4 regions of the Enterobacter sp. R4-368 genome follow, and region 1 is predicted to be linked to each of the others. Evidence: predicted binding sites of a transcription regulator. Region 1 holds the regulator's gene; each other region holds the start of a gene.

What was found. The regulator CRP, encoded in region 1, controls carbon source genes, mostly activating them, when cyclic AMP is high. The targets are predictions, from matches to a motif close to ATGTGANNNNNNTCACAT.
Positions count from the first base shown of each region.
Region 2: the regulator CRP is predicted to act here: its motif matches at 4,065-4,082, upstream of rhaS (HTH-type transcriptional activator RhaS).
Region 3: the regulator CRP is predicted to act here: its motif matches at 2,413-2,430, upstream of H650_RS05530 (maltoporin).
Region 4: the regulator CRP is predicted to act here: its motif matches at 1,711-1,728, upstream of rbsD (D-ribose pyranase).

Region 1 is NC_021500.1:2,591,283-2,597,004, reverse strand. Features, by position in the region: gene H650_RS12305 (YccS/YhfK family putative transporter) at 1-1,476, opposite strand, end outside; gene crp (cAMP-activated global transcriptional regulator CRP) at 1,523-2,155, opposite strand; gene H650_RS12295 (OsmC family protein) at 2,460-2,864, shown strand; gene H650_RS12290 (phosphoribulokinase) at 2,907-3,776, opposite strand; gene H650_RS12285 (YheU family protein) at 3,831-4,049, opposite strand; gene H650_RS12280 (hydrolase) at 4,046-5,065, opposite strand; gene H650_RS12275 (toxic anion resistance protein) at 5,244-5,722, shown strand, end outside.
Region 2 is NC_021500.1:3,084,123-3,089,844, forward strand. Features, by position in the region: gene rhaS (rhamnose ABC transporter substrate-binding protein) at 1-206, opposite strand, end outside; gene rhaD (rhamnulose-1-phosphate aldolase) at 289-1,119, opposite strand; gene rhaA (L-rhamnose isomerase) at 1,185-2,444, opposite strand; gene rhaB (rhamnulokinase) at 2,441-3,910, opposite strand; gene rhaS (HTH-type transcriptional activator RhaS) at 4,210-5,046, shown strand; gene rhaR (HTH-type transcriptional activator RhaR) at 5,120-5,722, shown strand, end outside.
Region 3 is NC_021500.1:1,185,865-1,191,586, forward strand. Features, by position in the region: gene H650_RS05520 (autotransporter outer membrane beta-barrel domain-containing protein) at 1-418, opposite strand, end outside; gene H650_RS05525 (LacI family DNA-binding transcriptional regulator) at 1,179-2,252, opposite strand; gene H650_RS05530 (maltoporin) at 2,521-3,786, shown strand; gene H650_RS05535 (PTS sugar transporter subunit IIB) at 4,010-4,327, opposite strand; gene H650_RS05540 (beta-galactosidase) at 4,394-5,722, opposite strand, start outside.
Region 4 is NC_021500.1:3,019,881-3,025,602, forward strand. Features, by position in the region: gene kup (low affinity potassium transporter Kup) at 1-1,607, shown strand, start outside; gene rbsD (D-ribose pyranase) at 1,812-2,231, shown strand; gene rbsA (ribose ABC transporter ATP-binding protein RbsA) at 2,239-3,744, shown strand; gene rbsC (ribose ABC transporter permease) at 3,750-4,715, shown strand; gene rbsB (ribose ABC transporter substrate-binding protein RbsB) at 4,742-5,632, shown strand.

The sequences.
Region 1 (5,722 bases):
AATCAACGTGTCGATAAGGCGGGCGACAATAAACTCCTCACCATTTAGCGTCAGCAGTTGCAAGGTGTAGACGGCGGTAATGGTAAAACCCACCATCGCCCAGCCGTAGTTTTTCCGAATAATGAGATAACTGACCAGCGTAATCATCAGCATCGCGGCCAGCGTAAAACCGAGTGGAACATGAAAGTGCAGCGTCGCCCCGGCAATCACCAGTCCCGCAATGGTGCCCGCCGCCCGGTGGACAATGCGAACGCGCGTTGCGCCATAGCCGTTTTGCGTGACAAACATCACCGTCATCATGATCCAGTAGGGTTTTGGTAAATGCAGGGCGCTGCCCATCAGGCTGGCGATACTGAGCATGACGCTGATTCGCGCGGCATTACGCAGCGCCGCAGATTTCAGTGATAAATAGCTTTTTAGCGCCGGGAAAAGGGGCAAGCGACGCTGCTTTTCCGCCATCAGATCGCGGGCATAGAGAGGGCGCTGAGTGCGCAAGACGCGCGCGATACGGCTAAAATGCCAGGCGCAGAACTGCCCGACCGGGTTATCCGGGTGCTGGCGGGCGATTTTTTCCAGCGCGCCAATCTGCTTATCCATGTTGAAGCGCGTGGGATAGCGGTGATAGAGAATGTCGTCTGCCAGCACGCGCAGGCGAGCGGCGACGGTTTGCGCGTTCCAGCGGATCACCTGTTCGGCGTGGGTTTGTTCCACCAGTTTTTGCACTTCTTCCGGCTGGTGCAAACTCACCGAAATGTGCTCTTGCAAATCAATCCCTACCTGGAAAACCCGCAGTAGCCTTTTGTAATCGTTGTGTTTATTGGCAGCCAGCATATGCAGTTGTTGATAGCACTGGCTTATCATATCCACCGCTTTTTGCTGGCGGGCGAGCAACGGCGGCAGCGCTTTTTCTGGGTCGGCGTGTTGCGTCAGCAGGCTGTATTTCGCCTCGCAGTAGTCTGCCAGTTGCCGGTAGAGCAGGCTGAGCGATTCGCGCAGCGGTTGCTCGCGCCACATCCAGAACCAGAACCAGTTGAACAATCCGTACCACAGCGTGCCCAGCGCATAGATAAGTATCGGCTCCCATACCGGCATGTTACCGGCGAGGCTGAGCGTAAAGATGGCGGCAATGAGCGAAGCCGGGAGCAGGCGACCGTGCAGTGCACTGATTTCGGCGGTTACGCCTAAAACCAGCGTCAGCCCGGTGAGGATCAGCGGCAATGGAAGATCTCTCGCCAGCAATAGCTGCACCGCCAGGCTGCTGCCTGCAAACAGCGTTCCGCCAATGATCAGGCGTTTGAAAAAACGTTTATGTGGCGTATCAAGCCCGGCAATGTTGCAGCAGGCGGGAACGAGGGAAAACAGCAGACCTTGTTGCAGATGACCAGTAACCAGACCAATGGCCACAGGTAAACATAACACCAGCGTTTGTCGCAGTGCGTAGTTGATTTCGGGGTGATAAATCAGCCTGCGCCACATGAGGGAAGAAAAACGACGCAGCGCGTAAGCTGCGCCGTTTTACAGATTAACGCGTTCCGTATACGACGATGGTTTTACCGTGGGCGGAGATCAGGTTCTGATCTTCGAGCATTTTGAGAATGCGGCCCACAGTTTCACGGGAGCAACCGACGATCTGACCAATTTCCTGGCGAGTAATTTTAATTTGCATGCCGTCCGGATGGGTCATTGCATCTGGCTGTTTCGCCAGGTTTAACAGCGTTTGCGCGATACGGCCGGTTACATCCAGGAAGGCGAGGTTACCCACTTTTTCTGAAGTGACCTGCAGGCGACGCGCCATTTGCGAGGAAAGACGCATCAGGATATCCGGGTTAACCTGGATTAACTGACGGAATTTTTTGTACGAGATTTCAGCCACTTCACAAGCAGTTTTAGCGCGTACCCATGCACTGCGCTCCTGACCCTCTTCGAACAGGCCCAGTTCACCGATAAAATCTCCCTGGTTCAGGTAGGAGAGGATCATCTCTTTACCCTCTTCGTCCTTGATCAGCACTGCCACTGAGCCTTTAACGATGTAGTACAGCGTTTCCGCTTTTTCACCCTGGTGAATCAGCGTGCTCTTCGACGGGTACTTATGAATGTGGCAATGAGACAAGAACCATTCAAGCGTCGGGTCTGTTTGTGGTTTGCCAAGCACCATGCGCGATTATCCTCTGTTATAAGCTGTCTCAGACACAGGATGAGCCCCTACGTCTGGGGTTGCAATCTAAGCTTCCCGCATCCAGGGAAGTGGACCGTCAGCGTCATCTGCGGTCTCTAAAGTATGATGTCATGCATACATGCGTAACATCCATTTATCTCTGTAGCATCCAGAGTGTTTTAGCATAGCTTTTACCGCCTGTCTCCTGGTGTCTCGCTTCAGCATGACGCAGGTCGCCTTCCGTTGCGAGTTTTGTTATGTACGCGTAATCTGTAAAGAAAATTGCCACTCCGGAGTGAAGAAAATGCAGGCACGTGTGAAATGGGTTGAAGGGTTAACGTTCATCGGTGAGTCCGCATCGGGCCACCAAATCCTGATGGACGGCAACTCCGGCGACAAAGCGCCAAGCCCGATGGAAATGGTGCTGATGGCGGCGGGCGGATGCAGCGCCATTGATGTGGTTTCTATTTTACAAAAAGGGCGTCATGACGTGACTGACTGCGAAGTGAAGCTGACCTCAGAGCGCCGTGAAGAAGCGCCGCGCCTGTTTACCCACATCAATTTGCACTTTATCGTCACCGGTAAAGATCTGAAGGATGCTGCGGTTTCCCGCGCGGTGGATTTATCCGCGGAGAAGTATTGCTCCGTGGCCTTGATGCTCGAAAAAGCGGTGAACATCACCCACTCTTACGAAGTTATCGAAGCCTGATGCGAAAAGCCCGGTAAGCAGCACATCACCGGGCTTTCTGCATTATTTGATCTTTTTACCTTCCATCAGCCGTTGTACCAGCGGCGTCATAATCAACTCCATCGCCAGCCCCATTTTTCCGCCAGGCACCACCAGCGTATCCATATGCGAGATAAACGAGCCTTGCAGCATTGCCAGCAACCACGGGTAATCAATCCCTTCCAGATTGCGGAAATGGATCACCACAAAACTCTCGTCCAGTGAGGGAATGCCTTTCGCGGCAAACGGATTGGACGTATCCACCGTTGGCACGCGCTGGAAGTTAATGTGCGTACGGGAAAACTGCGGCGTAATAAAATTGATGTAATCTTCCATCGAACGCACGACAGAATCCATTACCGCTTCCCGCGAATGCCCGCGCTCGCTGGTATCGCGGACAAGTTTTTGAATCCATTCTAGGTTGACGATCGGCACCACGCCCACCAGCAAATCCACATGACGCGCGACATCGTTTTGCGGCGTCACCACGCCGCCGTGCAGACCTTCATAAAACAGCACATCGGTCGGTTCCGGCAGCGGTTGCCACGGCGTAAACGTGCCCGGTACCTGGTTCCAGGGAACGGCTTCATCGTAGGTATGCAGGTATTTGCGCGCCTGGCCTTTGCCGGTTTGGCCATATTCGATAAACGTCTGTTCCAGCAGGCCAAAATCATTGGCTTCCGGGCCAAAATAGCTGATATGCCGCCCAAGATCGCGGGCCTTACGGATAGCCATATCCATTTCCGGGCGGGTATAGCGATGGAAGCTGTCCCCTTCCACTTCTGCCGCGTGCATATTGAGCTGGGCGAAGATCTTACGAAAGGCGAGGCTGGTGGTGGTGGTTCCCGCGCCGCTGGAGCCTGTAACGGCGATAACCGGATGTTTGGCGGACATAGCAACTCCCTGAATAAACGATTATTTCAGTATAGCCAGCCGCCATGTACCTGTTCAGTCGTGGAACTGCCCGCGCGGCATGATATTGACCGTCTCGTGCAGTTCCGACCACACCAGTACGGCTTCGCCGCGTTGCAGCTGCCGTTTAACGTCGGCGACCTTTTGCTCAAGTGAACGCTCATGTTCACCATAATCAGTGCCTTCGCGCAAGACAAAGCTCTCAATCAGATTGTCCAGCGTCTGCGCATCAATCTCTTGCCAGGGAATAATCATCGTCTTTCCAGGTAAGCGGATAACCAATCCGGAATACGCTTTTCCAGCCACATTTCCGGGTGGCGCAAGGTTCCGCCAACAAACCCGACATGGCCGCCGTGTTCCGTCAGTTGGTATTCAATATTCGCCGGCAAATGTCCGGCATCCGGGATCACATTGTGATCCATAAACGGGTCATCTTTCGCGTGGATAATCAGCGTCGGTTTACGAATATCCGGCAAAACCGGCATCGCGCTACAGCGGCGATAATAATCCAGCGCGTCGGCAAAACCGTGGATTTTCGCGGTGATCAGATCGTCGAACTCGCGAATACGGCGCAGCTTACGCAGCGCCGGCAAGGTGGTTGGCAGCGAACCAGGATAAGCGCGTAATTTGCGCGCGGCGTTCGCTTTCAGCAAATTCAACAAATAGCGCTGATAAACACGGGAAAATCCCTTATCCATATGATAACTGCAGGCTTCCAGCACCAACGGAGCAGAGACAATTACCGCTGCATCGACGGGCAAGTCGTCATCGGCTTTTGCCAGCAAACAACCGAGCATGTTCCCGCCGAGCGAATAACCCACCGCTGCGGTTGGCGCGGGTCCGAATTCCTGATGTAACCAGTGCAAGAACCAGGTGCCATCTTCGGTTTCGCCCGAGTGATAAATCCGGTTCAGACGATTCGGGATGCCGCTACAGCCGCGAAAATGCATTACCACGCCAAGCCAGCCGCGCTGTTTCGCCGCATGCACCAGTCCATGCGCATATGGGCTGTGCAGGCTGCCCTCCAGTCCATGGAAAACCACCAGTCGCGGTTTATGTTTCGCCTGATTCGGCTCTTCGCTCCAGGCCAAATCTACAAAGTCGCCATCCGGCAGCTCAAGGCGCTGCCACCAGGGTTCAAACTGGAGGCGTCGACGTAAAATGCGTGGCAGCATCGTTTGTAGATGCGGATTACGCGCACCTGGCATTGGATGAAAGTTAAGCGAGTCTCCCTGATTTTCAAGGAAATTTGCAGGTGTAATATCTGCCATCTTGTCAATAAACGTAAGTAAATAGACGATTATTATACTTGTTAATAAATGGGCTGTTTAATACTTTGCTGCTGTTGTACCGTATATGCCTTTGCAGTCGGCCCGATAACTTTCTAAGAAATCTATTACTTTCATTGGATTACTGCCGTCTGCTTTTAAATCATTGAGGATGTATTAGATGACAGACAATACCTCGCGTGACCTTGCAGCGTCACCGTTCTTGGGCCAAACCATCAACGACTTACCCGGTAGTAAAGATTTAACGCCAGCCGAGCAGACGCAAATCCAAAATATTGTCGACGAGATTAATATTAACGACCCGGTGTTTTCGCTCTCTTTTGGCGCGAAAACTATGAATAGCATTTCGCAATTCTCTGATTCGCTGATGCAAGAAGTTCGCGCAAAAGACGCGGGTGTTATCGGTGCGCAACTGACTGACTTACTGATGAAAATCAAACAGGTAGATATCAGTCACTTTGAGCAGAAACCGGGCTTTCTTGCCTCGCTTCCGCTGCTGGGTTCGCTGTTTAATCGTATTGAGCGCACCATGCTGGAGTATCAGACGCTGGCGAAGCAAGTCGATACCATCACCGAAAAACTCAATCAGGCAATGGTGGATCTGCTGCGAAATATCTCTGTACTGGAGATCCTCTTTGA
Region 2 (5,722 bases), 490 kb from region 1:
GCTTCGGCCGTGGTGGTGGTCGGGCCGGTGTAGATCACTTTGACATCTCCTAGCTCTTTGGCTGCCTCCTGTGCGCCGGTGTTTGCTGCTTCAAAAAAGCCATTACCTAAAGATTTCGCCACGAGGGCGATTTTTACTTCAGCTAAAGCGGAACCGGACAACGCCAGCATGGCAACGGTGAGGATTAAGCTTGCTTTTGTTTTCATTGCTTTTACTCCACGAGAGTTAGTGTTTGTAGGGCTTGCAGGTGAGGATTCGCCCCGTCTCAGTGAGCGGGGCGCGATGTTGTTATGGGTACAGATCTAATGCCGATTGCAGCGGCGTCACGCCAAAGCGTTTACCCAGCGCAATCAACTCTTGCTGCGTGATGGTCTGTTTCATACCGCCCATCGAATAGATTTTTACCAGCACCTCGGCGGATTTCTCGGCGGTGTCGATCAGACCAAACGCTTCATCCAGCGTCGGGCCGCTACCGAACACGCCGTGGAAAGGCCACAGCACCAGCGAATGTTTCTGCATATCTTTGGCGGTCGCCTGGCCGATTTCATCCGTGCCTGGCACCATCCACGGCAGAATGCCAACGCCATCCGGGAACACCACCAGACACTCGGTACTGCCTTCCCACAGTTTGCGGGTAATCAAATCGGCGGAGTTTTCCAGCACGTAGGTCAGCGCAATCAGATTGGTGGCATGACAGTGCATGATCACGCGGTCTTTCCCGCCGGTGGCTTTGATGCGTTCGCAGTGCGACAAAAAGTGCGCCGGTAGCTCTGACGTCGGAACCGCTTCATGCTCCAGCCCCCAGAGAATGTGGTAACCCGCGCCGTCGCTGTCGACTTTCACTACGCCTAAATTTGCTGCCGGATCGAGCTGCACGTTACGGAAAAATTTGCCGGAGCCGGTGACGATAAACGGCGTATTAGCCAGCAGCGGCATCGGCTGGCTGAGGGCGATATAGCGTGGTTTCTGGTGAAAATCAGCGGCGAACGATGTGATGTCTGCCTCATCCAGGCGCAGCGTCAGGTTGCCGCCGTTGCGTTCATCCCAGCCTTTCAGCCAGGCGTCCGAGGTGGCTTTGATCATCCCCTGGACGAACCAGGAATCGGTAATGGTCTGCATAGTCTTCTGTTTCCCGTTTATTGCCCGGTAGCGCTGCGCTTACCGGGCTGATGAATGCGCAGCGATTAGCCACGTTTGCTTAATACGTCTTTCTCATAGGCCCGCACGCTTTCCAGCCACTGGCTACCGGCTGGCGTATCGTGGCGCTGGCAGTACATTTCCCACACCGCCTGCCACGGCAGGGATTTCTGCTCTTCGAGCAGCGCCAGGCGCGCGGTGTAATCACCGTCCGCTTCCAGTTTGCGCAGTTGTTCAACCGGCTCGAGCAGCGCCCGCAGCAGCGCTTTTTTCATGTTGCGCGTACCAATCACCCACGCGGCGATGCGGTTGATGGAGGCGTCGAAGAAGTCGAGCCCGATATGGACGCGATCGAACAGTTTGTGGCGGATAATTTCGCTGGCGATGGCCTGGGTTTCGTCATCCAGCAGCACCACATGGTCGCTGTCCCAGCGTACCGGGCGGCTGACATGCAGCAGCAGACGCGGCACATAGAGCATGGCGGCGGAGATTTTGTCGGAGATAACCTCCGTTGGGTGGAAGTGTCCGGCATCGAGGCACAGCGCGGTCTGGCGGCTGGTGGCGTAACCCATATAGAACTCGTTGGAGCCGACGGTGTAGCTCTCAGCACCGATGCCGAATAACTTACTTTCCACGGCGTCGATATGGTGCGCCGGGTTCAGTTTTTCGCTGATCACCTCATCCAGCGCATTGAGCAGGCGCTGGCGCGGCGCAAGACGGTCAACGGTGACATCTTTCATGCCGTCCGGGATCCAGATATTCATTACCGACGGTGTACCCAGTTGTTCGCCAAAATAAGCGGAAACGCGGCGGCTGGCTTTCACGTGGTCGATCCAGAACTGACGGATCTCGTCGTTAGCGTGGGAAAGCGTGAAGCCATCGGCGCTCAGCGGGTGCGAGAAGCAGGACGGGTTGAAGTCCAGCCCCAGATTGTTGGCTTTTGCCCACTGCACCCAGTTTTGGAAGTGTTCGGGTTTGATTTCATTTCGCGTGACCGGCGTTTCGGCTTCGTGATAAATCGCATGCAGGTTCAGGCGTTTCGGACCTGGGATCAGGCTCAGCGCTTGTTCCAGATCGGCGCGTAATTCCGTGGCGTTGCGCGCTTTGCCCGGATAATTGCCGGTAGCCTGAATGCCGCCGGTCAGGCTGCCTTCCGGGTTTTCGAAACCGGCAACGTCATCGCCCTGCCAGCAGTGCATGGAAACCGGCAGCCTGTCGAGCTGGCGCAGCGCCTCCTCGACATCAATCCCCACAGCGGCGAAACGCTGTTTAGCAATGTCCCAGGCTTGTTCAAGTTGAGTGGTCATGCGCAAAGCTCCTTTGTCTGTCGTTTTTGCTGAAAGCGCGCGACATAGCGGGCGATTTCATTATCAGGATTAGGGGTAAACGTAATCAGTGAGTGGTTAGCTGTGACCAGCTGGCGAAAGTCATCGACGTTGCTTAACTCATCCAGCGTCATCAGTTGCACGCCAATATTGCCCAGCGTCGAGGCTTCCACCGGCCCGGCGACCACCGGTAGCCCGCAGGCATCGGCGCAGAGCTGGTTCAGTAACTGGTTCTGGCAGCCGCCACCGACGATATGCAGGCGGGTAAACGGCTTACCACGCAGGAAAGCCAGTTCGCTCAGCACATCGGCATACAACAGCGCGAGGCTATCGAAGATGCAGCGCGCCAGTTCGGCGGCGTTTTGCGGTACGGGTTGGCCCGCTTCCCGGCAGGCGGCCTGGATTTCGGCACTCATGTTGTCCGGGTTGATAAAGCGATCGTCGTTCGGGTTAATCACGCAGCGGCAGGTAGGGAGCTGCCCGGTGAGGGCGATTAACGCCGGCAAATCGGTGATGTTTTGCTCTTTCAGCACGCGTTGCAGCAGCCACAACCCCATGATGTTTTTCAGCACCCGGTAACGGCCTTCGGCACCGCCTTCGTTGGTGATATTGGCGGCGAGCGCCTCATCGCTGGTGTGCGGGGTTTTGCTCTCAAAACCCATCAGTGACCAGGTGCCGGAAGAGAGATACGCCGCGTCGGGATTTTCCAGCGGTGCGGCGATAACCGCGCTGGCGGTATCGTGGCTGGCGACAGCGACGACCGGAATGGCATTCCCCTGCGGGCAGATCCAGTTGCCGATAACGTTGCCAGGATGGCTTGGCGTGCCAAACCAGCGAGCCGGAACGCCTGCCCAGTTCAGCAGTGATTCATCCCAGTTATCGGTGTTGATATTGACCAGTTGGGTGGTGGTGGCGTTGGTGTATTCCCAGTTGAGATTGCCGGTCAGGCGGTAGCTGAAGTAATCCGGGATCAGCAGTGCGTGGTCGGCCTGTTCGAGCAGGTGCGGTTGCTGTTCTGCCAGTGCGCGCAACTGGTACAGGGTGTTGAAGGGTAAAAACTGAATGCCGCTGCGGCGATAGATATCGGCTTTGCCGGGGTTTTGCAGCGCGCGGTGCATCACGCCATCGGTGCGATTATCGCGGTAGGCAATCGGCAGCCCGACGCGCTGGCCTTCACGATTAACCAGGATGTAATCGACGCCCCAGGTATCAATGCCGATGCTGTCTGGCTGTATGCCTTCGGCGCACACCTTATTCAGACCGAGGCGGATTTCGGCTTCCAGGCTGTCGATATCCCAGCAATCAAAGCCGTCCACTTTTTGCAGACAGTTTACAAAACGGTGCATTTCGCGAAGCGAAAGCGTGCGGTTCTGGCGGTCGTAGCGCGCCAGCATGACGCGTCCGCTGGAGGCGCCTAAATCAACCGCAACACAATGGCGAAAAGTCATGATCGGGTCCTTCTTAGAGTCATTGCGGACAGTCTAAAAAGGGTGCGGCAGTCGTACCTTCTTGCTACTGACAGTGGCGATTTCGCGCTGGCAAGAAAGCAAAGATGAACGTGAGAGAGTTCACAGTTTCCAGTAATCGCGAGGTTTTCAGCCATTGTGACCCTCACCACATTTCCCGATCTTTCCGGCCGTTTCTTGAAAAAACGGCAGGCTATGCGTAAATCGGCGTCGAAAATTTAAGGTGAGGTGGAAAACCCTTAATTACTATTTTGAGAACATTTCTCAAGACCGGGGCCATCATGACCGTACTGCATAGCGTGGATTTTTTTCCGTCAGGTAAATCACCCGTTGCCATTGAACCGCGATTGCCCCAGGCCGCGTTTCCGGAACATCATCATGATTTTCATGAAATTGTGATTGTTGAACACGGTACGGGGATTCATGTGTTCAATGGTCAGCCGTACACCATCAGCGGCGGCACGGTCTGTTTTGTGCGCGATCATGACCGCCATTTGTATGAACATACCGATAATCTCTGCTTGACCAATGTGCTGTACCGCTCGCCGGATGCGTTCCAGTTCCTTGCCGGGTTGAACCAGTTGCTGCCGCAGGAGCAGGATGGGCATTACCCGTCGCACTGGCGGGTAAGCCAGCACACGCTGGGGCAGGTGCGCGGCATCATTAGCCAGATGGAAGAGATGGGTAGTGAAGTGGCAACGCATGACATTGCCAACCGCGAGATCCTGTTTATGCAGTTGCTGGTGTTATTGCGTAAAAGCAGCCAGCAGGAAGATGCGGGCAACAGCGATGCGCGGCTGAACCAGCTTATGCTGTGGCTGGAAGATCACTTCGCGGAGGACATTTGCTGGGAGTCGCTGGCAGAACAGTTCAGCTTGTCGTTGCGTACGCTGCATCGTCAGCTTAAACAGTCCACCGGCATGACGCCGCAGCGCTATTTAAACCGCCTGCGGTTGATTAAAGCGCGCCATATGTTACGCCACAGCGACGAGAGCGTGACGGATATCGCTTTTCGCTGCGGGTTCGGCGACAGTAACCACTTTTCGACGCTGTTTCGCCGCGAGTTTGACTGGTCACCGCGCGATATCCGCCAGGGGCGCGACACGCTGCTTCAGTAACGAGAAGGTTATCACCGATTTTTAGCCGGGCTTCCGTTAATAATGTCAGGTTGTTCACGGCAGAGGTGGCGTTGTGGCTGGTGAGTTAATTCTTCGTAAAGCAGACTTTTTTCCGCGCGCCGGACAGGCGGTCGTGGTGGCCGATCGCTACCCGCAAAATGTCTTTGCTGAACATACGCATGAGTTCTGCGAACTGGTGATGGTGTGGCGCGGCAATGGGTTGCATGTGCTTAATGACCGGCCTTACCGCATTACGCGCGGCGATCTGTTTTATATCCGCGCCGAAGATTGCCACTCTTACGCCTCGGTTAATGACCTGGTGTTGCAGAACATTATCTACTGCCCGGACCGGCTGACGCTGAATCTCGACTGGGCGGCGCATATTCCGGGGCTTAACGGCGCGCCGTCCAACCCGCACTGGCGCATTGGTAGCAGCGGCATGGCGCAGGCGCGGCAGGTGATTACGCAACTGGAACATGAGAGCGCGAAGGACGATCCGCTGGCCAATCTGATGGCGGAAACCCTGTTTGCTCAACTGGTGATGACCCTAAAACGCCACCGTTTCGCCACCGATAACCTTGCCGCGACCCACAGCGAAACGCTGCTGGATAAGCTCATCACCGCGCTTTCCGGCAGCCTGAATCGCAGCTTTGTACTGGAGCATTTTTGTGAACAG
Region 3 (5,722 bases), 1.4 Mb from region 1:
CATACTGGCTTGTTTCAGACTGCAGGTTGATGCTGCTGGCCACGATTACCGACTGCGCATCATAAATATTGATAGCCGTTGACGTGCCAGCACCGGCGCCTGTCACAAGATTACCGAATGTAAATGTGCCGCCGTATCCGTTTGTCAAGGCGGGGACACCACCGATCTGTGCTCCGCCGAACTGAATCTGCGACTGCCCCTTCACAAGCAGATCGCCTGCGCCATTAAGCGAACCGCCATGTAACCATAAATAAGCGTTGTCCATCTCTACTGCATACGGACCTGCGCCGTTTGTGACATTCACGGTGCCAGCCCCGGCGGTAATTTCCAGACCGCTATTCGAAGTGAAGTTAAGGCCATCATTAATATCGTTAACCGGCTTATCGTAAAGGGTGTTTTGCGTAATATTTACGGCCATTGCATAAGGAATGCCCGTAAAAAAAAGGAGTATTGGAAAGGTAAGTCTCACTGCGCAGGAAAGGCGCGTAAGCGGGGTTTTCATATTCGGCACGCTATTTAGTGGGTAGTGCGCCATGCCGGGTTGCGAGGTTACAGAGAATTGCGGTACTAACTTACCTGAATTAGGTTTCCCCATCCTTTCCATATAGAACTTCCTTATATTTAAAAATAAGCGTTCCTGTAATCTATTCCGGTCAAATACGGGCAGAGTGCCCTACAGCTAATGCGAACGCACCACGACACCAACTGAACAATTCGTAACAGTCGTGGAAGATAAATTAATGGAACAGATAAAATAAAACGCTATTACATCGAAAAATAACGCCCGAAAGTTAAAATATTAAATATATCCAATTTACTGTTACCGCTAAGACCACAAGATGTTTATCAGTTAAGTAAACGCTTAATAACACTTCCACTAAAACGTCGACATTAATCCTCACGCAAGTGTTATCTTAACAGCAAATTGATGAACCGCTACCAGGCAAGAGCATTTTTTACTTGCCGTTTATTGCATTCAATGAATTGAGAAATATTAACAAGTTGCCTGTTATTTTTCTGTTAATTAATAAAATTAAAAATCCGAAAATAAATGCAGCCTCAGCGCAAGCCCGAAAATATAGACATGGCGGAAAGACGGAATAAGGGATTGTAAAGTGAACCGGTGCGGTGATATCACCCGGCACACATGCCGGGTGACAGGCGACATTAAAGCGCGATCATTTCCATAACTTGTGCGCAATGGCTTGCAGTTGCTGGGCAATCTCTTGCAGGTTGGTGCCCTGCGCCTGCAGTGCCCCGGTGGAATGGCGCACAATGAGCCGCGCCGGCAGTACCGAAGAGCTGCGAGTGGCATCGCCGTGACCGCTGTCGAGTAGCCGCCGAACCGCTTCCTTACCCTGTAAATCAAGATCCAGCGAGACGGTGGTCAGCGCCGGATAAAAGAACGAGCTTTCGTAAGTGTCGTCATAACCGATGACCGATTTCTCACCGGGGATCGCCACCTGGTGCTGATGAAACGCGCTTAATACGCCCAGCGCCATCTGGTCGTTACCTACCAACACGGCGGTAAAGTTTGGCGTTTCACGCAGCATCTGTAGCGCACCGGCGTAACCACTCTGCGCGTCCCAGTTACCGTGGAAAACCATCACCGGTTTCAGTCCATAGCCGTTAAGGGTTTCGATCCAGCTTTTCAGGCGCAGCTTCGCAGAGACGGAACTCTCCGGTCCGGCCAGTAAGGCAATCTCCCGGTGCCCCAAATCGTACAGGTGTTTGACGCTGGCACGGGTTCCGTCTGCCGGGTTAAACGAAACGTTAAACACCGAACTGTAAGGATCAACATCGAGAAACAGACAGACGATATCATCGTTGTCAGACGCGATGCGCTGCGCCTGTTCGGTCTCCAGCGGCACGTTGATGATCACTTTATCGACAAGCTGTGATTTCAGTTCGTTGATAGCAGACTGGATATCATGATTGACGTTCTCATCAATCATCGAGATCAGCACCTGGTAACCATCGAGGTTGGCGTAGCGTTTTACCGCCGCGGCCACCTGCGATGGCGCGTGCAGCGCCAGCGAAGTGGTCACCAGCCCAATGGTCTGGCTCTGCTTGCCGACCAACTGTTGAGCCAGCCTGTTGGGGACGTAGCGCAATAACTCTATGGATTTCTCAACCTTGAGACGCGTGGCTTCGGATACATTGGCAGATTTGTTGAGTACCCTGGACACGGTCTGATAGGAGACACCCGCATGGCGGGCAACGTCTTCTAACGTCGCACTTTTAGACTTCATGGTCCGGTTCCTTATGTTGTTATGCGCCGATTGTAACAGGGGCCATCTAAAAAAACGCTCACCACACTTTCCCTCGTCTCTTTTTTGCCAAATAAGTATCACGCTCACAATAGCGAACATTGTGAAGGAATTCGCTACCTGTAACAAAAAACGCTGATTTATTTGCACTTAATCACACATTCGCAATCGTTAGTTTGCCTGTTTTTACATTTAGGCATTTTATGACAGCGTTTATGTGAACGTAATACAAAACAATAAGAGGAATGATATGAACACTACGCTACGCACTCTCACACTTGCGTTAGCCGCTGCGCTGACTTCACCATCTATCCTGGCCGCCTCATCGGTGCCTATCGACTTTCACGGTTACCTGCGCGGCGGCGTAGGCGTGTCGGGCGATGGCGGACAGGTGGAGTGGCAGAAAAACAAACTCGGCCGCCTCGGTAACGAATCCGACACCTACGGGGAAGTGGAACTGGGCTCGGAAGTGTATAAGAAAGACGAAGTGAGCTTTTACCTCGATACCATGGTGAGCATGGTTTCCGACGGCTCCAACGATAACGAAACCACCATTGGCGATGATGCCCAATTCGGTTTGCGCCAGTTAAATCTGCAAATCAAAGGACTTATCCCTAACGATCCCAACGCGGTGATCTGGGGCGGTAAACGTTACTACCAGCGCCACGATCTGCACATTATCGATACCAAATACTGGAACATTTCCGGTTCCGGCGCAGGCGTTGAAAACTACACCTTAGGCCCGGGCGCAGTATCCGTGGCGTGGATCCGTGGCGACGCCAACGATGTCGATTACCGCGTGGATAACGATAACGATGTCAACATCAACTACATCGACCTGCGTTACGCGGGCTGGAAACCGTGGTCAGGCGCGTGGACCGAGTTCGGCGTTGATTACGCCATGCCAAACCCGACCAAAAAACAGAAACAATATGGCGGCCTGTATGAAGCCGATGATGGCGTGATGGTAACCGGTGAAATCAGCCAGGATATGTTTGGCGGTTACAACAAGCTGGTGCTGCAATACGCTAACAAAGGGCTGGCGCAGAACATGGTGTCGCAGGGCGGCGGCTGGTACGACATGTGGCATTACGTTAATGACGCCAGCGGCTATCGCGTGATTAACACCGGCCTGATTCCGATTACCGATAAGTTCTCGCTGAACCACGTGCTGACATACGGCTCGGCCAATGACATCACCGAATACACCGACAAAACACGTCTGGTTTCGCTGGTTGGCCGCGCCCAGTATCAGCTCACCAATTATGTACGCCTGATTGGTGAAGTCGGCGGCTTCTACCAGAAAGATGATTATAAAAACGGTACTCACTACAAACAGAGCGGCGAAAAATATACTTTTGCTGTCGGTCTGGCGGATGGCCCAGAATTTATGTCTCGTCCTGAATTACGCCTTTTCGCCTCCTATTTAAATGATTCGGAAGACGGGAAATCATTTGAAGATGGAACGAAAAATAATACCTGGAACTTCGGTGTTCAGGTTGAGGCCTGGTGGTAATACGCTTCATCCTGCACGTTATCGCTTTGTTGGTTAAATTTGTTTGCTCTGGCGATTTATTTTAATAAGCCAACACCGGGAAACTATTACGCCGCAATAGGATAACGCACTATGTTGTCTGTATTAACGAGTAACATCATTATTTATTTTATCTCCGCAAACTGAGCAAAGTTGCCACTGTTTTATTTTGGGATACCCATGCAGGTATCCCTTTTTTTATCTATTAGCGAGAGGAGAAATGTTCATCAAGCAATTTACGTAGCGCGTCAGACTGTTTGCCAAAAATAGCATGAACTTCTTGCCCAAGAATAATCACCCCCAGCGCCCCTTCATTTTGTAGCGCCTGAGAATCGACAATAGCCAGATCGTTTACCGAGACGCGCAAACGGGTTAAGCAGGCATCCACATGCGCAATATTCCGCGCGCCACCAAAGGCTTGCGCCAGCCTCTGGATTTTCTGCAATTCCCCCTCACTAATCGGCGTTGTTGCCGCATTTTTCGCTTCAGAGAAGTAGTGCAGGAAGGATTTAAGGCTCACCATAATAGTCTCCTGATAATCAGCAGATAAAAAAACGCCTGCCCGAATGGGCAGGCGCGGAAGGTTCACTTATGCGTTACGGCGAATAACCCGGCAATCCCAGGGAGCCAGCGACATCGCGCCGCTGACCGACGAACCGGATAAACAATCCTGATAACCGTCAGGCAGCGTTATCACCTGCTGCTGGGCGCTAAAGTTCTGAATAAAGACAAACGTGCTTTCGCCATCCGTACGCGCCGTGGCAACGACGCCCGGCGGCAAATCGTGTTGTAACGCGCGCGGCAACTTCAACTCCTCAATAATGTTGGCGAAGAAATCACGCTGGAAAGCGAGATCGTTGCGTGATGCGACGTGCCAGGCCTTGCCTTTGCCGACATGATTGACCGTCACGGCGGGTCGCCCGGCGTAGAAATCATCCCGGTAGGTTGCCAGCGCCTGCGCGCTCTCGGTATGGATCAACTCACACAGATGGCGCGCCTGATACGGTCCCTGTAATCCGGCCTCGTTACCCGCCAGCCCCTGCACCAGATTGCGCTCGTTGTCGTCCAGGCAATCAATCTCTTCTGCCCAGATACCCAGCAATTTGCGCAGCGGGCCAGGGAAACCGCCGAGATAACAGAGATCGCTTTCATTGACCACGCCGGTCCAGTAGGAGGTCACCAGATGACCGCCCGCCGCAACAAACGCTTCTGCGCGTTCGGCAAAACCGTCGCGCACCATATACAGCATCGGCGCAATCACCAGCTGGTAACGGCTGAGATCGGCATCGGCATTGATCACATCCACGGCAATGCCTTTTTCCCAGAACGGGCGATAGTGCTCGTTAACCGTTTTTTCATACTCCAGGCCTTTATTGCGCGGCCCTTCGGCGTCATCCAGCGCCCAGCGGTTCTGCTGATCGAAGATAATTGCCACGCGGGCATCGGTTCGGCACCCCATTACCGGGGTGAGTTTACTGAGCATGTCGCCCAGCGCGCACACTTCACGCCCCACGCGCGTATCCAGATGCCCGACGTGATCGATAACCGCGCCGTGGAACTTCTCGACCGAACCACGGCTTTTACGCCACTGGAAGTACTGCACTGAATCGGCACCGTGTGCCACCGCCTGCAGCGACGAGAGAATGTGCATTCCCGGCTTTTTCAGCTTGCTGGTCGGCTGCCAGTTGGTGACGCTCGGCGTCGACTCCATCAGCACAAACGGTTTGCCGCCTTTCAGCGTGCGCATCATGTCGTGATACATGGCGGTGTAGCAAGCCAGCGCCGTTTCGTCTTTATCCCGGTGCCACATCGGGTAGCTGTCCCAGGAGATAAAATCGATCGCTTCAGCCAGTTGCCAGTAGTCGTAATCGTAGAAATACTCCATAAAATTGGTGGTCACCGGCAGTGCCGCGTTGGC
Region 4 (5,722 bases), 430 kb from region 1:
CGCTGGCCGGGCGCAATACATCCGCAAGGATGACCTCGGTGCTGGTGATCATGGGACTGATTGGCGGCAGCTTCTTCTATGGCGAAGTGGTCATCACGCCCGCCATCTCGGTGATGTCGGCGATAGAGGGGCTGGAAATTATCGCGCCTTCGCTCGACGCCTGGATTGTGCCGCTGTCGATTGTGGTGTTAACCCTGCTGTTCGCGATCCAGAAACATGGTACTGGTCTTGTGGGTAAGCTGTTTGCGCCCATTATGCTGGCGTGGTTTTTGATTCTCGCGGTGCTCGGTGCACGCAGCATTATTGATAATCCTGAGGTGTTGCAGGCGCTGAACCCCGTTTGGGCGGTGAACTTCTTCCTGCAATATAAAGCTATCTCCTTTGTGGCGCTGGGCGCGGTGGTGCTGTCGATCACCGGGGTGGAAGCGCTGTATGCGGATATGGGCCACTTCGGTAAGCTGCCGATCCGCGTGGCGTGGTTTATCGTTGTGCTGCCGTCGCTGGTGCTGAACTACTTTGGCCAGGGCGCGTTGCTACTGAAAACGCCGGAAGCGATTAAAAACCCCTTCTTCCTGCTTGCGCCGGAATGGGCGCTGATCCCAATGCTGATTATCGCCACGCTGGCGACGGTGATTGCCTCGCAGGCGGTGATTTCCGGCGTGTTCTCGCTGACGCGCCAGGCCGTGCGTCTGGGGTATCTGGCACCGATGCGCATCATCCATACCTCGGAGATGGAATCCGGGCAGATCTATATCCCGTTCATTAACTGGCTGCTCTACTTTGCAGTGGTGCTGGTTATTGTCAGCTTTGAGCACTCCAGTAACCTGGCGGCGGCGTACGGTATCGCCGTAACCGGTACGATGGTGCTGACCTCCATTCTCTCCACCACGGTGGCGCGCAAAAACTGGCACTGGAACAAAGTGCTGGTGGGGCTGCTTCTGCTTTTATTCCTCTCTATCGATGTGCCGCTGTTCTCGGCGAACCTCGATAAAATCGTCTCCGGCGGTTGGTTGCCATTAACTTTGGGGCTGGTGATGTTCATGGTGATGACCACCTGGAAGAGCGAGCGTTTCCGCCTGCTGCGCCGTATGCATGAACACGGTAACTCTCTGGAGGCGATGATTGCCTCGCTGGAGAAATCACCGCCGGTGCGCGTACCGGGCACAGCGGTCTATATGTCGCGGGCATTGAACGTTATTCCGTTCGCGATGATGCATAACCTGAAGCACAACAAGGTGCTGCATGAGCGAGTGATCCTGCTGACCCTGCGTACTGAAGATGCGCCGTACGTGCACAATGTACGCCGGGTGCAGATTGAGCAATTGTCGCCGACTTTCTGGCGTGTGGTGGCGAGCTACGGCTGGCGCGAAACGCCAAATGTGGAAGAGGTGTTCCACCGTTGCGGGCTGGAAGGGCTGAACTGCCGCATGATGGAAACCTCGTTCTTTATGTCGCATGAGTCGTTAATTCTGGGCAAACGTCCCTGGTATTTGCGTCTGCGCGGTAAACTCTATCTGGTGCTGCAGCGCAACGCGCTACGCGCGCCAGACCAGTTTGAGATCCCGCCAAATAGGGTGATAGAACTGGGAACGCAGGTCGAAATTTAATGCTAATAAAACCCCTCTCTATGAGGGGTTTTTGCTATTAATTACTGTCTATTTCACTTAAAACAGGAAAGCTGTTTTTTTCATCATTTCGACAAGCGAAACGTTTCGATATCGATCACACTTCTGTAACGGCAAGATGGTTTTCTGCACATTCTTCGTACTACACTGCATCCAGCGAAACGTTTCGCTGATGGAGCATAAAAAATGAAAAAAGGTCGTGTGCTTAACGCTGATATCTCGTCAGTCATCTCTCGTCTTGGTCATACCGATTCGCTGGTGGTGTGTGATGCCGGGTTGCCGGTGCCGCGTAACACGCAACGTATTGATATGGCATTAACGCAGGGCGTGCCTTCCTTTATGCAAGTACTGGAAGTGGTGACGGCGGAAATGCAGGTTGAGTCCGCGATTATCGCCTCGGAGATTAAGCAGCATAATCCGCAGCTCCATGAAACGTTGCTCAAGCATATTGAGCAGCTGCAGCAACACCAGGGAAATAACATAGAAGTGCGGTACGTTACGCACGAGCAATTTAAAAAACACACCGCGGACAGTCATGCGGTGATTCGCAGCGGGGAGTGTTCCCCGTTTGCGAATATCATTCTCTGTGCTGGCGTGACCTTCTGAGGCCATCATGGACGCGTTACTACAACTCAAAGGCATCGACAAAGCCTTTCCCGGCGTAAAAGCCCTCTCCGGCGCGGCGCTGAATGTTTACCCAGGCCGCGTAATGGCGCTGGTGGGTGAAAACGGCGCCGGCAAATCAACGATGATGAAAGTGCTGACGGGTATCTACACCCGTGACGCCGGTTCGCTGCTGTGGTTAGGCAAAGAAACCACCTTCACCGGGCCGAAATCCTCCCAGGAAGCCGGTATTGGCATCATCCACCAGGAACTGAACCTGATCCCGCAACTCACCATTGCCGAGAACATCTTTCTCGGCCGCGAGTTTGTGAATCGCTTTGGCAAAATCGACTGGAAAAAGATGTTTGCCGAAGCTGACAAACTGCTGGCGAAGCTGAATCTGCGTTTTAAAAGCGAGCGGCTGGTCGGCGAACTGTCGATTGGCGATCAGCAGATGGTCGAAATCGCCAAAGTGATGAGCTACGAATCGCAGGTCATCATTATGGATGAGCCAACCGATGCCCTGACCGATACCGAAACCGAATCGCTGTTTCGTGTCATTCGCGAGCTGAAATCGCAGGGGCGCGGCATCGTCTATATTTCTCACCGCATGAAAGAGATCTTCGAGATTTGCGATGACGTGACCGTCTTTCGTGACGGGCAATTTATTGCCGAACGCGAAGTAGCCACGCTGACCGAAGATACGCTGATTGAAATGATGGTAGGCCGCAAACTGGAAGATCAATATCCGCGGCTGGATAAAGCGCCGGGCGAAATTCGCCTTACCGTTGATAAGCTCTGTGGGCCGGGCGTGGAAAACGTCAGTTTTACACTGCGTAAAGGCGAAATTCTTGGCGTGGCCGGATTGATGGGCGCGGGGCGCACCGAGCTGATGAAAGTGCTGTATGGCGCGCTGCCGCGCACCAGCGGTTATGTCACGCTCGACGGCCATGAAGTGATCACCCGCTCACCGCAGGACGGGCTGGCAAACGGTATTGTTTATATTTCGGAAGACCGCAAGCGCGATGGCTTAGTGCTCGGCATGTCCGTGAAAGAGAATATGTCGCTGACTGCGCTGCGTTATTTCAGCCATGCGGGCGGTACGCTGAAACACAAAGATGAGCAGCAGGCGGTAAATGATTTTATTCGTCTGTTTAATGTGAAAACGCCTTCTATGGAGCAGGCCATTGGTTTGCTCTCCGGCGGGAATCAGCAAAAAGTGGCGATTGCTCGCGGTCTGATGACGCGGCCGAAAGTGCTGATCCTCGACGAGCCGACGCGTGGTGTCGACGTTGGGGCGAAAAAAGAGATTTATCAGTTAATTAACCAGTTTAAGGCCGATGGCCTGAGCATCATTCTTGTCTCCTCTGAAATGCCGGAAGTGCTGGGCATGAGCGATCGCATAATGGTGATGCATGAAGGGCATCTCGGCGGTGAATTCACGCGCGAGCAGGCCACTCAGGAAGTGTTGATGGCTGCCGCTGTGGGCAAGCTTAATCGTGTGAATCAGGAGTAAAAAAGATGACTACCCAGGCTGTTTCTGGTCGCCGTTATTTCACCAAAGCATGGTTGATGGAACAAAAATCGTTGATTGCCCTGCTGGTGCTGATTGCGATTGTCTCGACCATGAGCCCCAACTTTTTTACCGTCAATAACCTGTTAAACATTCTGCAACAGACCTCGGTCAACGCCATTATGGCGGTCGGTATGACGCTGGTTATTTTAACCTCGGGGATCGATCTGTCCGTCGGTTCCCTGTTAGCGCTCACCGGCGCGGTCGCCGCCTCGCTGGTGGGAATGGAAGTTAACGCGCTGGTGGCGGTTGTCGGCGCGCTGGCGCTCGGTGCGGCTGTTGGCGCACTGACCGGTACGATTGTCGCGAAAGGCCGCGTGCAGGCGTTTATCGCCACGCTGGTGATGATGTTGCTGCTGCGCGGTGTGACGCTGGTTTATACCAACGGTAGCCCGGTGAATACCGGTTTTACTGATAACGCGGATGTGTTTGGCTGGTTCGGTATTGGTCGCCCGTTCGGTATTCCGACACCGGTATGGCTGATGGCGATCGTCTTTATCGCGGCGTGGTATCTGTTGCATCACACCCGTTTGGGCCGCTATATCTATGCATTAGGCGGTAACGAGGCGGCGACGCGCTTGTCCGGTATCAGCGTTGATAAAGTCAAAGTTATCGTTTACTCCCTGTGCGGCCTTCTGGCCTCGCTGGCGGGCATTATTGAAGTGGCGCGTCTTTCCTCGGCGCAACCTACTGCGGGAGCAGGTTATGAGCTGGATGCTATCGCTGCGGTTGTTTTGGGTGGGACCAGTCTCGCAGGTGGCAAAGGGCGTATTGTCGGTACACTAATCGGCGCATTGATCCTTGGCTTCCTCAATAATGGATTGAATTTGCTGAGCGTTTCCTCCTATTACCAGATGATCGTTAAAGCAGTGGTGATTCTGCTTGCGGTGCTGGTAGACAACAAAAAGCAGTAATTACCTACACAACAGGACTCATGAAAATGAACATGAAAAAACTGGCCACTCTGGTTTCTGCTGTTGCACTGAGCGCCACCGTAAGCGCAAACGCGATGGCGAAAGACTCTATTGCTCTGGTGATTTCCACGCTGAACAACCCGTTCTTCGTTTCCCTGAAGGATGGCGCGCAGAAAGAAGCGGACAAACTGGGTTATGACCTGGTGGTACTGGACTCGCAAAACAACCCGGCGAAAGAGCTGGCGAACGTGCAGGACCTGACCGTGCGCGGCACCAAATTGCTGCTGATCAACCCGACCGATTCCGACGCTGTAGGTAACGCTGTGAAAATGGCAAACCAGGCGAAAATCCCGGTGATCACCCTTGACCGTGTGGCTTCCAGCGGCGAAGTGGTAAGCCATATCGCTTCTGATAACGTACTGGGCGGCAAAATCGCCGGTGATTACATTGCTAAGAAAGCGGGCGAAGGCGCGAAAGTGATCGAACTGGCGGGTATTGCCGGGACGTCCGCTGCACGTGAACGTGGTGAAGGCTTCCAGCAGGCAGTTGCTGCGCACAAATTCAACGTGCTGGCCAGCCAGCCGGCTGACTTCGACCGCACTAAAGGCCTGAACGTGATGCAGAACCTGCTGACCGCGCATCCGGACGTGCAGGCTGTTTTCGCGCAGAACGATGAAATGGCGCTGGGTGCGTTGCGCGCCCTGCAAACTGCCGGTAAAACTGATGTGATGGTGGTCGGCTTTGACGGTACGCCAGACGGCGTGAAAGCGGTTAACGACGGTAAACTGGCGGCGACTATCGCTCAGTTGCCGGAGCAGATCGGCGCGAAAGGCGTGGATACCGCAGACAAAGTGCTGAAAGGTGAAAAAGTCTACGCCAAAAACCCGGTTGATCTGAAGCTGGTGGTTAAGCAGTAATTCGTCATTCTGGTGGAGGGCGCAATCCCGCCACTGGAGGGACAATACAAAAAAGAAAAGCATGGCACGCGCCACCGAAAGGTGGCGCAT